2 regions of the Undibacterium sp. Tian12W genome follow, and region 2 is predicted to be linked to the other one. Evidence: riboswitches for the same ligand, from Rfam matches in the RefSeq annotation. Region 2 holds a riboswitch; the other holds the start of a gene.
What was found. Region 2 has a riboswitch for cyclic di-GMP ahead of ACO0LI_RS21340 (response regulator). Riboswitches for the same ligand answer to the same signal wherever they lie in the genome.

Region 1: it holds a riboswitch for cyclic di-GMP, as region 2 does, so the genes downstream of both, ACO0LI_RS12735 (putative Ig domain-containing protein) here and ACO0LI_RS21340 (response regulator) in region 2, are expected to answer to the same signal.

Annotation. Positions count from the first base shown of each region.
Region 1 covers NZ_JBMPPK010000009.1:38,569-45,836, reverse strand. The annotation lists gene ACO0LI_RS12735 (putative Ig domain-containing protein) at 1-1,963, opposite strand, end outside; cyclic di-GMP riboswitch class I at 2,040-2,126, opposite strand; gene ACO0LI_RS12730 (hypothetical protein) at 2,448-3,116, shown strand; gene ACO0LI_RS12725 (hypothetical protein) at 3,305-3,814, shown strand; gene gluQRS (tRNA glutamyl-Q(34) synthetase GluQRS) at 3,900-4,802, opposite strand; gene ACO0LI_RS12715 (LysR family transcriptional regulator) at 4,812-5,729, opposite strand; gene ACO0LI_RS12710 (pirin family protein) at 5,849-6,550, shown strand; gene ACO0LI_RS12705 (NAD(P)H-dependent oxidoreductase) at 6,640-7,209, shown strand; gene ACO0LI_RS12700 (hypothetical protein) at 7,202-7,268, opposite strand, start outside.
Region 2 covers NZ_JBMPPK010000017.1:118,632-125,899, forward strand. The annotation lists gene ACO0LI_RS21325 (methyl-accepting chemotaxis protein) at 1-1,519, opposite strand, end outside; gene ACO0LI_RS21330 (chemotaxis protein CheW) at 1,621-2,166, opposite strand; gene ACO0LI_RS21335 (response regulator) at 2,208-2,573, opposite strand; gene ACO0LI_RS21340 (response regulator) at 2,649-3,557, opposite strand; cyclic di-GMP riboswitch class I at 3,596-3,680, opposite strand; gene ACO0LI_RS21345 (pyridoxine 5'-phosphate synthase) at 3,861-4,589, opposite strand; gene ACO0LI_RS21350 (hypothetical protein) at 4,586-4,756, opposite strand; gene ACO0LI_RS21355 (acetyl/propionyl/methylcrotonyl-CoA carboxylase subunit alpha) at 4,954-6,957, opposite strand; gene bioB (biotin synthase BioB) at 7,098-7,268, opposite strand, start outside.

The sequences.
Region 1 (7,268 bases), on a different contig from region 2:
TGAGGCCGTAGGTCATCGCATTTGCCGATGTGGCTGTGACGTTAAAACTCAAGGCAGTTGCTGCGGTACCGTTGATCGTCGCGGCGGTCACAACTGGCGATGTGGGTGCTGTGATCACAACGGTGTAAGTGCCTTTGCCACTCAAGCCTGTTTTGCTATCGGTGGCAGTAGCGGTGACGGTATAGGTGCCTGCGACCGGTGCAGCCCAGGTCACTGCACCGGCGCTGCTGACACTCATGCCTGCAGGGTTGCCACTCAGGGTATAAGCAAGGGCGTTATCGCCTATTGCTGACACCGTAAAGCTCAGTGCCGTACCAACCTGACCATTGATGCTTGCTGAGGTGACTGCCGGTGGGTTTGCAATGACCGTGCCACTGAGCGCGCTCAACAGGCCGTTGACATTCGGGCTGCCCAGACCAGTCAGTTGATCGTAACCGGTTTTTGCCGTGCAGACTGTGCAACTGCCATTGCTGCCCTTGGCAACGTCAGCAAATACACTGGCATAACTGCCTGGTACGCTGGAGATTTTGTTATACAACACTGCGTGGGGTGCGCCTAATACTGTTTTGCCAGCTTGTACCAGAGTCGCATTGGCGACCGCGATGATGCCTGCCCACTGCGGTGTCGCCAGGCTGGTGCCGCCAGCGCTGACCCAGTTGACTGTGCTGCTACCTGGCGTCATGACTGCAACATACTGGCCAGTGTTTGGATCAGAATTCATGGATACATCAGCCACTGTCCTGCGGGCAGGTGCACCCATGCCTGGTACGGTCGTATTTTGATAGGCAGGTGTGGCCGTATAAGCACTGACACCACCACCGGTATTTGCCCAGGCCACTTCTGTCCTGCTACTACCGGAATATGTCAGGCTGGTGCCGCCAACCGCTACCACATTCGGTGACACTGCTGGCCATTCAACAGCGGGACCATTGTCGCCGGATGCGGCAAGATAAGTCATTTTTGCTGTAGTGAATGTGCTTTCTACACCTGCAGTCCAGCTGCCTTCGGATGAGCCAAAACTCATGGACACCACGCCCGGCCCCATGGCATTGGCCAGCCGGATACCACCGACCATATTACTCATCGAAGAATCAGTTGCTTCAATGAGGATGATGCGTGCCAGCGGTGCGGTCGCATGTGCCCATTGCACATCAAGTGCGATCTCGGTTGCCCAGCCAGAATCATAAGCTGGTGTGCTGCTGCTCATACTACCTGCACTGGTGCTGAACACGACAGAGAATTCACATCCTGCCGCGCTTGATGCAGCAGCTAAAGGCAAAGTCGCGTTGGCAGCTATACTTTTTACGGTACATGCAGGCAGCCCAAATTTCTGATTGAAGGCATTCAGCTCCGCCACGATATTGGGATCATGTTTGGCGTTGACGATATAGATAGTCTGGCCTGCACCGAGTTGTGCAGCTTGTGCTGTAGTCAAACTGCTCAGGCTGGCTGGCAGTGTTGGCATGCCATAGGCGGTGCGTATTTGTGCTGGTGTAAAAGTAGATACCACACCAGTGCCAGCAGACGGCAGCACATCCCCCTGGCCCGCCGCGATAGGAGCCGGTGTGAATTGTGGACGGGGCAGAGAGCGTATCGCCGACACCGTCAGACCACGGCCACGCACACCTTGCCATTCGCGTGGTATGGCTTGCATGGCTGCAGGCATGCGGGCTGATCTGCTACCATCAATCGCATCAGTATCGGCAGGTGCATCCAGCAATACCGGGGCCAGATGAAATGTTGGTTGAGTATTTAGCGCCGCCACATCTGGCGGCAGAACTGGTACTGACATTTCCAGTGTAGTCGTGCCTGTAGCAACTTCTGCGGGTGGCAACGCAATGACAGCATTGCTGACCTGGGGGCTGTCACCACCGCAAGCTGTAAGTATGCTTGCGCTTATTAAAATACTCAGGTAGCTGAGTGAGCTAAATGAGTTGGAAACTGTTCTTTTTGAATTAATCACGTGTGCACTCCGATATCAGCAGAGGGCGGTGATTCGGTAGTCATGCGCGGCAGTTAACAACTGCAACGACAACATCACCGGTAACCCCGCTGCCATGGCGCATATGCGCTGTAGGCCGGTGGCTTTGCGTCCCCATCTTTCAACGGGTTTGCCCTCAAGTTTTTTGGAAACTAATTTAAGACATCTATTTGAAACATCTATTTGTAACGTTTATATGAAACGTCTAAATGACGAATTCAGGATATGAATATTTGCGCCCAAATGAAAGCGAAAAAATGTCAAGGATTGTTGAAATCATGCAGCTAAAACAAACTTCGATTTCGCTTTGATAATGGAAACTGCAAATAGTTGTTTGGCTGGCTTTTGAATAAAACAAAAGTGTTAATTTGTAAAATCATTTCCACTATTAAATCCGTCATGGCAGCATCGCGGGTCAGGATTCGTATCCAGTTTTTTTATTTGAATTGAACACAACAAATTACACATGAAACATTCTTCAACAATTTCCCGCACTATTTTTTTGCTCGGTCTGGCACTCACTTGCGCAAGCTCGCAGGCTGCAAAAATCAGTCTGGACGATTGCGACTTGATTACCGCAAAACCTTTGCGTGCAGATTTCAAGGACTGGTTGGCAAAGAACCGCAAACTCGCTGCTGAGGGCAATGTAGAGGCGCAAACCTATGTTGCGGCTGAGGCAAATAATCGTCTGGCCTGTCTGGAAGAAAAAATTACTGAAAAGTCGGGTTGGTCAATGACCATGAGCAGTGCAGATGGCACTAGTGAAACAACATTCAATCCGGGGATACCGAACATCAAGAAAAATGCAGATGCCTATGCCGCATTGAAAGATGCTGTCAAATACACCCATCAGGCCGGAGCGAATGATCCTGCTTATCGCAGTATGTCGGCTCAACTGGTACTGCGCTATCAAACGGTATTGCCTGAAGCGCTGGAAACTGCCTACGAAGATGTGGCTGGTGCCCATCAACTGGAATGTGTGCTCAAGCGTAAATTTGGCAAGCGTGATGCGCAATATGCCTGTATGTCAAACAGATCCACCTTGGCGCAATTGACAACAAAAGTTCCAGCTGAACGCCGTACTGTTCTTGATCAAAAAGCACAACAATGGGCTGCAGATTTTCCTGTCAAGTAAGTTGCAAATAGATATTTTTGATGCGTTTTTATTTGCTATTACATGAGGGAATGTTGGTTAGCGTACAGAGGCTTTGCCAGTGCTCAGCCAGAATATTTACGACTGAAGTCAACAGATGTGCCGTTCAAGCGTTATAGGTGTAAGCACAGGATATGCTCCTGTGAGCAGTATCAAATAAGGAGTTAGAAATGAAAACCATGACATGCAGAAAGATAATGCTCGCAGGTGCAGCCTGTGCCGCACTATTCATGACAGGGCAGAGTCAGGCGCAGGATGTGGGTGTGTCTATGCAATTCGGGCAACCAGGTTTCTATGGCCGGGTAGATATTGGTAACTTTCCTCAGCCTCAGGTAATTTATACTGAGCCACGCATAGTGCAAAGGGTGAATGTGGTCCAGCAACCAATGTATCTGGTGGTGCCGCCAGGCCATAGAAATAAATGGGAAAAACATTGCTATCGCTATAATGCCTGCGATCGCCCCGTGTATTTTGTGCAGGAAAACTGGTACAACACCCAGGTAGTGCCACGTTACCGCGACGGTTATTATCGTGACCATGATTACAGACATGATGCTTACAGACGCGACGATTACAGACGCGATGATTATAGGCGTGACGACTATCGTCGCGACGACCGGCGCTATGATGAGCATGAACGCCACGGACATGGACGCGGCAGGGAACATCCAGAGCATTAATTGCGTATTAATTGCTTATGAGTTGCTTGCCAGCTACTCGTCAATGAGCGGCAGTATCAACAAGGGCTGCATTGCAGCCCTTGTTTTATGGCGATGTCACATGGGCTATTTTTTCTTTCCAGGCATGAATCGCCAGAGGCCAGAAAGCTGGTATATCAGTGACTGGTGAGGGTAAATCCAGCCCGAGGAATTGGGCTGCCGGTATCAGTGCTTCATGCAGTACATCATTATCCCCACGGTCAAAAGCCAGCGCCCCAGTTTGCTTGGACAGTTTCTCACCATCTGCATTAGTCACTACTGGCACATGCAGGTAATGCGGTGTGGGCAAGCCCAGCAATTCTTGCAGATAGATTTGCCTTGCAGTGGAATCTATCAGATCAGCACCACGCACCACATGCGTGACGCCTTGCGCGGCATCATCGACTACCACCGCTAGTTGATAAGCCCAGAAACCATCGGCACGTTTCAAGACAAAATCCCCCACCTCGGTCGCCAGGTTTTGCTGCTGCATGCCAGCCATGCGGTCTTCAAAGCGATAGAGTTGATCTGGCACGCGCAAGCGCCAGGCACGCGCTGTCTTGCCATCTGCCAGACCATGACGGCAAGTGCCTGGGTAAATCTGGCTGGCCGTATCACCCAGGCGCAGGCGCGAATCAGCGATTTCCTTGCGTGAGCAGGCGCAGGGGTAGAGCTCGTTGCCCAGCTTTTGCAAGGCAGCTTCATACAGATGCTGGCGCTTGCTTTGCCAGGTGATGTCGCCATCCCAAAGCATGCCGCAGCGCTGTAGCGAGTTAATAATGTGCTGGTCTGCACCTTTGACGTTGCGGTCAAAGTCCAGGTCCTCCATACGCAATAGCCATAGCCCGTCATGGGCTTTGGCATCAAGATAGCTGGCCATGGCAGCGACCAGCGAACCCATGTGCAAGGGGCCAGTCGGCGAAGGGGCGAAACGTCCTATGTATTTTTGCATCATCTGTTTTGTTGGCATGGATATTCTTCAATTACCTATCAACATGCGTTGCACGACAGGGTCTTGCAACTTTTGTAAAAACCACAGCAAGGCCTTGCCCTTGTTGGCATTGCGCCAGACCAGGCGGTTATCTTCTGGCGGGCGGTGGGCGCTGGTTTTCTTTTCTATCAGCGCACCACTGCGCAAATGGGGCAATGCAAGGCGGCGCGGCAAATGGCCGCAACCCAGGCCTGCCAGTTGTGCTGCCAGCTTGGCATGCATGGTGGGCACGGTCATGGTGTCCTGGCCGCTCAACAAGCCAGCCGTCATCGATGGCAGGGTCAGGCCAGTATCACCGATGGCGATCGCCCTGTGCGCCTGCAAAATCGCCGGTGTCAGCGGTTCTGCAGCCTGTGCCAGCGGGTGTTGCGGTGCTACTGCAAACACCCATTCCACACTGCCCAGCAAGCGGGTCTGGAATTCACCCTGCATGCGTATGGCGTCCGGCCCGTAATAGGCAGCACCTATGGCGAGGTCAGCACGGCCAGACACCATGGTTTCCCAGACGCCGGACAATATCTCCTGGCTGATACGAATGCGCGTGCCACAAGCCTGTTGTTCAAATTCCTTGATCAAGGGAATGATATCGTCGAATTGTATGATGCCATCAATGACAATGCGTAGCTCAGCCTCCCAGCCGCTGGCGGCACGTTTCACGCGATTTTCCAGCTCCTGAGCGGCATTCAGCAAATGCCTGCCTTGCAGCAATAATTCCTCTCCCGCGATGGTCAGCTTGGCCCTGTGGCCACGCCTGTCATAGAGCAGTACATCCAGGTCTTCTTCCAGCTTGCGTATGCTGTAGGTGATGGCTGAGGGCACTTTATCCAGGGCCGCCGCAGCTGCCGCAAAGCTGCCCTTGCGGTCTATGGCGTCGAGGATTTGCAGGGCTTCAAGGGTCAGGTTCATGCTTGTTCAAATAATTTGAATGAGTTGTATGAAATTCTACCCTTATGTCAAAGAATTTGCATGTATATAGTGTGTACATCGCCTGAACACATTCTTCAGGAAATTTGAAAGGGACTTATATGATTACGCTCAGACCATCACAAGATCGCGGCCACGCCGAGCACGGCTGGCTGAAATCACATCACAGTTTTTCATTTGCAGAATATTATGATCCAGAGCACATGGGTTTTGGACCATTGCGTGTGATTAATGACGACTGGATCGCTCCTGCCATGGGTTTTGGTACGCATCCTCACCAGAACATGGAAATTATTACTTATGTCCTCGAAGGTGCGATTGCGCACAAAGACAGCATGGGCAATGGCAGTACGATACGTCCAGGCAATGTGCAGTATATGAGTGCAGGTACTGGTGTGCGCCATTCGGAATTCAACCCGGCCAATAACGAGCACACACGTTTGCTGCAAATCTGGATACAGCCAGACCAGTTGGGTGGCGAACCTCTTTACGGCGAAAAAGAATTCAGCCGTGAAGAAAAACAGGGCCGCTTGCGTCTGGTAGTTTCTGGTGATGGTGCCGATGGTTCCATCAAAATTCGCCAGAACGCACGTCTGCAAATTGGCTTGTTCGATGCAGAACAAAAGCAGGAAGTAGCACTGGCAAAGGATCGCCTGACCTATGTCCACATAGCACGTGGCGAATTGCAGGTAAATGGCATGTCCCTTAAAGAGGGCGATGCCGTGATGATGTCAGCCGAAGAAAAACTCGTGCTGGAGCAGGGCAAACAGGCAGAAGTACTGGTATTTGATCTGCCGCATTAAGTAGTAAATACTGACAAATCACTGACACAAAAACGCGTCAGTGATTTGTCTTTTTACGTAAAAACTCAATATCCACACTGGAGTAAAACATGTCTAAAGTCGCGATTATTTATCACTCAGGTTATGGCCACACCACCAAGGCCGCAGAAGCAGTACACGCAGGCGCAGCCGCTGCAGGTGCTGATGCCGAACTCATCAAGATTGACGCCGAAGGCAATATCACCGACGCCCAATGGGAAACCCTGGCCGGCGCTGATGCCATCGTCTTTGGTTCCCCAACCTACATGGGCACAGTATCCTGGCAATTCAAGAAATTCGCCGATGCTTCTTCCAAACCATGGTATAGCCAAGTCTGGAAAGACAAGATCGCCGCAGGTTTCACCAATTCTGCTTCCATGAATGGCGACAAATTATCGACGCTGCATTACCTGTTCACCCTGTCCCAGCAACACTCCATGATCTGGGTAGGTACAGGCCTGATGCCATCCAACAGCAAGGCTGCACAACGCAATGACATCAACTACATCGCCAGCTTCAGCGGCCTGATGACACAATCCCCATCCGACTCTTCACCAGAAGAAGGCCCGCTGCCAGGTGATCTGGAAACGGCGAAATTGTTTGGTAAGCGTATTGCGGAAGTTGCTACGAAGTTTAAGTGAGATGAGTTGTTGAAGTAAGAGGACCCGCCGGATTGATTGGCGGGTTTTTTCTATGTGAA
Region 2 (7,268 bases):
TTGCCGAGTTCATGGTGTTGACCGTATCTGAGGTTTCCAGCTGGATGTTATTGACCAGGCCAGAAATTTGCAGCGTCGCTTGCCTCGCATTTTCTGCCAGCCTTTGCACCTCATCCGCAACCACCGCAAAACCACGACCAGCTTCACCGGCGGATGCCGCATGCATACTCGCATTCAGCGCCAGGATGTGGGTACGTTCTGCAATCGCATTAATCAGACCGACCACGCCGGAAATTTCTTGTGAACGTTCACCCAAGCGTTTAATCCGTTTTTCTGTTTCACGTATGATGTCGCGGGTACTGTTAATACCACCGACCGTGCTGTTCACCGTATCCATCGCCAGTTGGGTTGAGCGTATCGCATTATCAGCAGCGCGGTTGCAGGTTTGTGCCAGGTCGGCAATATTGCGCATTTCTTCAGAAGCGGTCGATAATGAAACAGTAGTATGTTCCACTTCCAGCCTTTCTTCTGCTGCCGCAGCCATCACATTATCGGACTGGGCTTTCACTTTCAGCGTGGCCTCGGTCACGTCGGCAGAAATATTACTTACATCACGCAGCACTTTGGCCGTTTCACTGGTCAGCATGTTCAAGGCATCAGATACCGCACCTGTCACATCGGCAGATACCGGTACTTTGACAGTCAAATCTCTGCTCGCGAGTTGCGCCACTGCCTGCAACAAAACCAGTACGGATTCATTGAGTTTTTCATTTTCATCTTCAATGGATTTGCGGCTGGCTTCACGTTCATCCACCATCCTGTCGAACTGGCGTGAGAGTTTGCCAATTTCGTCCGGTTGAGTGCTGCGCGCCCTGACGCTGGCATCACCCTGTGTCAGCTTCTGCATAACGCCAATCAGATGCGATACCGGTTTGGTAATACTGCGCGTCATCCAGTAGGCAACACCTGCTGCCAGCAAGATGGACAAGGCTGCCACCAAAGCCAGGATGTTTTTCGCACTGACATAAGTGCTATCGGCGGCGGCACCATCCTTATTCACCAATTTTGTTTGGTAGTCGATGAGATTATCCATCGAAGAAAACCATTTCTCCTGATCGGCTTGCAGGTTGCCAAGCAACCAGGCTGTGGCTTCCGTCTTTTTACCTTCAGTCGCCAGACGCAGGAATTCCCTTTGTGAAGCGCCGTATTTATTACGTGCTTCGGTCGCTGTCTGGAAGATGCCTTTTTCTTCTTCACTGGTAATCAGTTTTTCAAAACCGGCGATGTTTTCATCCTGGTTTTGCCTGCGAGACAAAATCAGTTGCTGTTCTTTTTCCACTGCCGATTGATCGTTCAGGAGCAGCATATTACGCATGGAACGCGCATTGGCATTAACGTTACCAAGCATCTTGTAGGCAAGCACAACTTTAGGGTAGCTACCATCCACAATGCGGTGGGTACCGTCATTGATGCTCTTCAGGTTGGACATCGCCAGCCAGGCCGTTACCGCCAACAGCAGCAACACCGCTGTAAATCCCAGACTGAGCCGGATACCAATATTCGGAGTACGTAATTTCATTTTGCTCTCCACAAGAAAAACATCGAAGACTACTTGGTCAAATCAATAGCAGGGGATCAGCCGATTCCAGTTTTTAGTTCTATGCTTTTTAGTTCTGTGCTCTATACACTGCGGCTGAGTTTTTCAAAAAAACTTTCATGATTGAAGTCCAGCCAGACTTTGTCATCCTTGACAAAGGCAGCTGGCACATGGGCTTCCAGCGTGGCAGGCAATTGCGGCATCTGGGTAATGGTGCGCAATTCGGTCAGTGGCTGCGGATAACTGTCTATCAGCATGCCAACGGCATTTTCTGCCTTGTCCAGTATCAAAAACAATTTCGAGGCGGTGACTTCTGACCTGCGGCCACTGAGTACCAGGCCCAGGTCAAAGATGGGTACCAGGTTGCCGCGCAGATTGATCAGGCCAAGCAAGAAGGCTGCTGCACCAGGCAAGGGAGCAAGTGCCTGTGGTCTTATCACTTCACTCCCTACCTCGGCCCTGATCAGCAAATTCAAAGAATTTACGCGGTAGCCATAACGCTTTCTTTCGACTAGTGGTGCCACATCACTCCACAGCAAGTCGCCAGGTGGAGTGAAGCGCTCAAGGGCAACACTGGGTGGCAGCCATTCTTTGGACTGTCCGGCATTGCTGGAAGTGACTAAGCTCATGACCGCCCCCGCAGATGGGTGATGCGTTACAAAATTTAAAATCAGGCAGCGATTTTGAGTTGATCAATAATCTGGTCAGCTGTATAAGGCTTGGCGACATAGCCTTTAGCACCTTGCAACTGCCCCCAGATCTTGTCGGCTTTTTGCGATTTGCTGCTGACAAAAATAATAGGGATGTCTTTGGTTGCCGGATCTTGCGTCAGGCTACGGCAGGCTTCATAGCCATCCATTTCTGGCATGACGATGTCGAGGAAAATAATCGAAGGTTTTTCGGCCTTGGCTTTTTCCAGCGTGTCCTTGCCGCTGGATGCAGTGACCACCACATAACCGGCATCAGTCAATATGCTTTTGATGTTGGCCAGTTCAGTCGTGGAATCGTCAACAACGAGTGCTTTTTTCATACCCATGATGTACTCCCGAGATGTGTAAGTGAAACGCTCTGATCCCCAGAGCCAAGGTAAAAATATTGGGCTGATCTGGTTTCAGGTACCCATCGCCAGGCCGTGATTCTTTTCCATTTCAGGCGCTGTCTCAGTTGCACTCAGGCTCTTTTCGACGACGGCACGGAACTTCAGGTGTTCTACAGGCTTGGTCAGATAACTGCTGCATCCAGACAGCGAGCCACGGATACGGTCAAACGGAGAGGATTTGCTGGTCAGCATGACCACGGGTGTGCGTTTGGTTTGTGGATGGCGGCGTATGATCTTGCAGATTTCATAGCCATCAGCACCAGGCATGACGATGTCGAGGAAGATGATGTCGTAGTTTTTCTTTTCCAGCATCTGCAAGGCTTGCTCGCCAGTCTCAGCGCAGTCAGAAGCGATCTTCATCGAGCGCAATTCCAGGTCTATCTTGATTCTTGCAGTAGGGCTGTCATCCACGATCAGGGCACGGTGACCACCCTGCAAAACCGAGTTTGAAGGATTTTTTTGCAGCAGGGGCTGCACAATAGCTGCTTTGTCCATTTCTGCCTTCTGAGCAACTGCTGCACTGAGTGGAAATGCTGTTTGTAAAACTTTTTCCAGTTCATCTGCTACCTGATCCAGCAAGGCCAGCATCTTGGTTGGAACCAGAGGATGCAGTAAATGATATTTGCCTGGATGTGCTTTGCCTGCATTGGAAATGAATACCGTTGCAGGTTCGGGAATATTGTGTGTTGCTATAAGCTCCTGTAAAGCTGCCCTGGCCTGGCTATTATCCGGATCGAGTATGACGATATCAGGGTCAGCAGCCTGACTGGCATCGCACAAGGCATAGGAATGCCTGCGTCCGCTCGCCATGGTCAAGCTAAGCACGCTGCGCACCAGACGCAATTCATACTCAGACAAACCGAATACACTAATCAGAATTTTTTTAGAAGCGCCGGGAAGCGCCGTAGAAATGCTATTCATGAGCACATGCCTCTTAACGAAAAACCGCCAATGCGGAATACGGTACCTGGCTACCCTGCCGTGTTTAGCGAGGGCCCTGTAGTTTTGCGTCCCACGCTTTCGGGTGGTTTGCCTTTAAACACCAACACCAACAACAACGCTGATATTCTCTCTATCGATTATCTCTTGAGCATAGAGAGGAACATCAACCACAGTGCTTCATGCGAAGCACCGTTACCCCAATGTAGTTCAAGAATTTGAAGGCTACAAGGAAAAAGTTAACATTTTTTTGCTTTTTCTTTTTTCATGCAAAAAATGCAAAATCTAGCCTTGCTGGCAAATTTTTGCGTATTTTGTGAGCACTTCAACAATGCCCTGTTCCAGGCATTCAACGATGACGGCATGGCCTATAGAGACTTCCAATATGCCGGGTATGGTCAGGAATCTGGCCAGGTTATCCAGGTTCAGATCATGCCCTGCGTTCACTCCCAGTCCAGCATCCTGGGCACGTTTGGCAGCAGCCACAAAGCCCTGGAAAATCTCTTCCCCCTTTGCCGTGCCAAAATGTTCGGCATAGGGTTCGGTATATAACTCGACCCGGTCGGCCCCCAGTTCTTTGGCCAGGTGCATGTCCTGGTTGTCATAATCAATAAACAGGCTGCTGCGTATACCCAGCGCCTTCAGTTCAGCCAGCGCGGGGCGTAAAAAGTCGGCATCCTTGCGCAAGTCCCAGCCATGGTCAGAAGTCAGCTGATCTGGCGCATCCGGCACCAACGTGCATTGCGCAGGCTTGTTGCGCTTCACGACTTCGAGAAAGTCTGACGCGGGATAACCTTCGACATTCAACTCCACACCACGCGCCTGGCACAGCAAGCCCAGGGTTTCGACATCAGAATAACGCGCATGCCTTTGATCCTGACGTGGATGCAGGGTAATGCCACGCGCACCGAGGTCCAGGCAGCGCGCAGCAAAGGCCTGCACATCAGGGTAATTACGGCCACGCGAATTGCGCAGCAAGGCGATTTTGTTGATGTTGATGGAGAGTGCGGTCATGGTAATTCCAAAGTCTGGGCAAGATAATAAAAAATCGCTTTTTGCAGATTTTTCTTGTTCAAGTATTCATGATGGACTTGCTTGGTGGTTTGTACAAGTAACACAGCGGGGTGATTTGTTGGTGTATCTGTTTTTCTATAACTAACATTCACCTGATGAAATGCCATTAAAACTCCCTCCCCTTCAAGGGGAGGGTTGGGGTGGGGATGGGTTTTGATTAATGAAACACTTAATTAATTTGCGAAAGAAACCCATCCCCATCCCGGCCTTCCCCTTGAAGGGGAAGGAGTGCATTCACATTTTTTTATACTGTAAAAAAGCCAGCACAACAGTGCTGGCTTTACGGTACCAACTCCAGGCAAGCCTACTGCTGGAAAGCCAGCAATTGCGCGCCTTCAGTAACCTGATCACCAATCGCATACAAGACTTCATCAATGACGCCATCATGCGGGGCAGAGATCGTATGCTCCATCTTCATGGCTTCCATGATCAGCAGGGCATCGCCCTTCTTCACTTCCTGTGCCTTGTTGACGAGCACAGCAACGATCTTGCCTGGCATGGGTGCGGTCAGGCGGCCAGTTTCAGCCTCGGCTTCACCAGCATGCGCCAGTGCATCAATGTAATGCAGGTCAGTATGCTTGCCTTGACTGAAGACATGGAAATGCTCACCATCGCGTACCACAGTAGCAGCCACGGTCTGGTCTGCAATCTTGATGACGATATCATTTTCATCGGCGAGTGCCAGCCTGACTTGCACTTTCGATTCACCTGCCTGCACTTGCCAGCCGTCAGACAGATAAGTCACTTGCACATCATGCGTTTGTTCTTCTTCCGTGAATTGCAGGCTACGTTGCATAAGGCTGTTCATGCGCCAGCCGTGGCTGGATTGCCATGGGTCGCTGCTGCTACCCTTTGTAGATTTTTCTGAATTCAACAGGGATACAACCGCCAGCGCCAGCGTAGTCAGATTCGCGGCTACCGGTGCTGGGAACAGTTCTGCCTGATTGCGTTCTATCAGGCCAGTATCCAGATCAGCGCCAGAAAAAGCTGTGCTGGTGACCAGGCGTGACAGGAAGGCGATATTGCTGTTCAGGCCGACGATCTGGTATTGCGCCAGGGCTTGCGCCATGCGGGCCAGCGCTTCTTTCCTGTCCTTGCCCCAGACTATCATCTTGGCAATCATGGGGTCATAGAAAGGCGAAATCGTATCGCCTTCACGCACGCCACTATCGATACGGAAAGCCGCCGGATCAGTCGCGCCACCTAGTTCAAAATTCACGGCAACAGGAGTACGCGCATGACGCAGAGTACCTATCGATGGCAGGAAACCTTTTTCTGGGTTTTCTGCATATACGCGTGCTTCAATCGCGTGACCATGGATCTGTAATTCATTTTGTTGCAGCGGCAGTTTTTCACCTGCAGCAACACGCAATTGCCATTCCACCAGATCAGTACCAGTGATCATTTCTGTCACCGGATGTTCAACCTGCAAACGGGTATTCATTTCCATGAAATAGAAAGAACCGTCCTGGTTGGCGATGAATTCCACCGTCCCCGCACCGACATAGCCCACTGCTTTTGCCGCAGCTACGGCAGCATCACCCATGGCTGCACGGCGTTCTGCCGTCATGCCGGGTGCAGGTGCTTCTTCCAACACTTTTTGATGGCGACGCTGTACCGAGCAATCACGTTCGAACAGGTAGACGCAATTGCCGTGGGTATCAGCAAACACCTGTATTTCTATATGACGTGGTCTTTGCAGATATTTTTCTGCCAGCACTTTGTCGTCACCAAAAGAATTGATGGCCTCACGCTTGCAGGATGCCAGCGCATCCTTGAAGTCAGCCGATTTTTCGATAACACGCATGCCCTTGCCACCACCACCGGCACTGGCTTTGAGCAAGACGGGGTAACCGATACGGTCAGCCTCGGTATGTAAAAAATCCGCATCCTGATTATCGCCATGGTAGCCCGGCACCAGCGGCACATTGGCTTTTTCCATCAGGGATTTCGCCGCAGACTTGCTGCCCATGGCTTCTATCGCCGATGCTGGCGGGCCGATGAACGCGATGCCATTTTTGGCACAGGCTTCAGCGAATTCACTGTTTTCTGACAGGAAGCCATAACCCGGATGTATCGCCTGCGCGCCCGTCGCCAATGCGACTTCTATGATCTTGTCGGCACGCAGATAACTCTCTTTGGCGGCAGCCGGGCCTATCAAGACTGCCTCATCACAAACCGCGACATGCTTGGCATTGGCATCGGCTTCGGAATACACAGCGACAGTCTTGATGCCCATGCGGCGTGCGGTAGCAGCAACACGGCAAGCAATTTCGCCACGGTTGGCGATAAGGATTTTGGTAAACATGTCTCTAACCTTTTGGGTGGATGTATCTACGATAATTGACTACGATTTTCATCAAAGAAAAGCACTTGCCTTCCTCTGTGTCTCCATTTTTTCTCTGTGTGCTCTGTGCTAAAGATTTAAGGTCTTACTTAAGTTCTTAATCAACCACAATTTCCAGCTTTCGCTTCGACCTTGCCACGCGTCTTCAAGCCCAGTTTATCGAGCAGTACGCGATCATCCTGCGCTTCAGGATTAGCCGTAGTCAGCAATTTATCGCCGTAGAAAATCGAATTCGCGCCAGCCAGGAAGCACATGGCCTGTACCGCCTCACC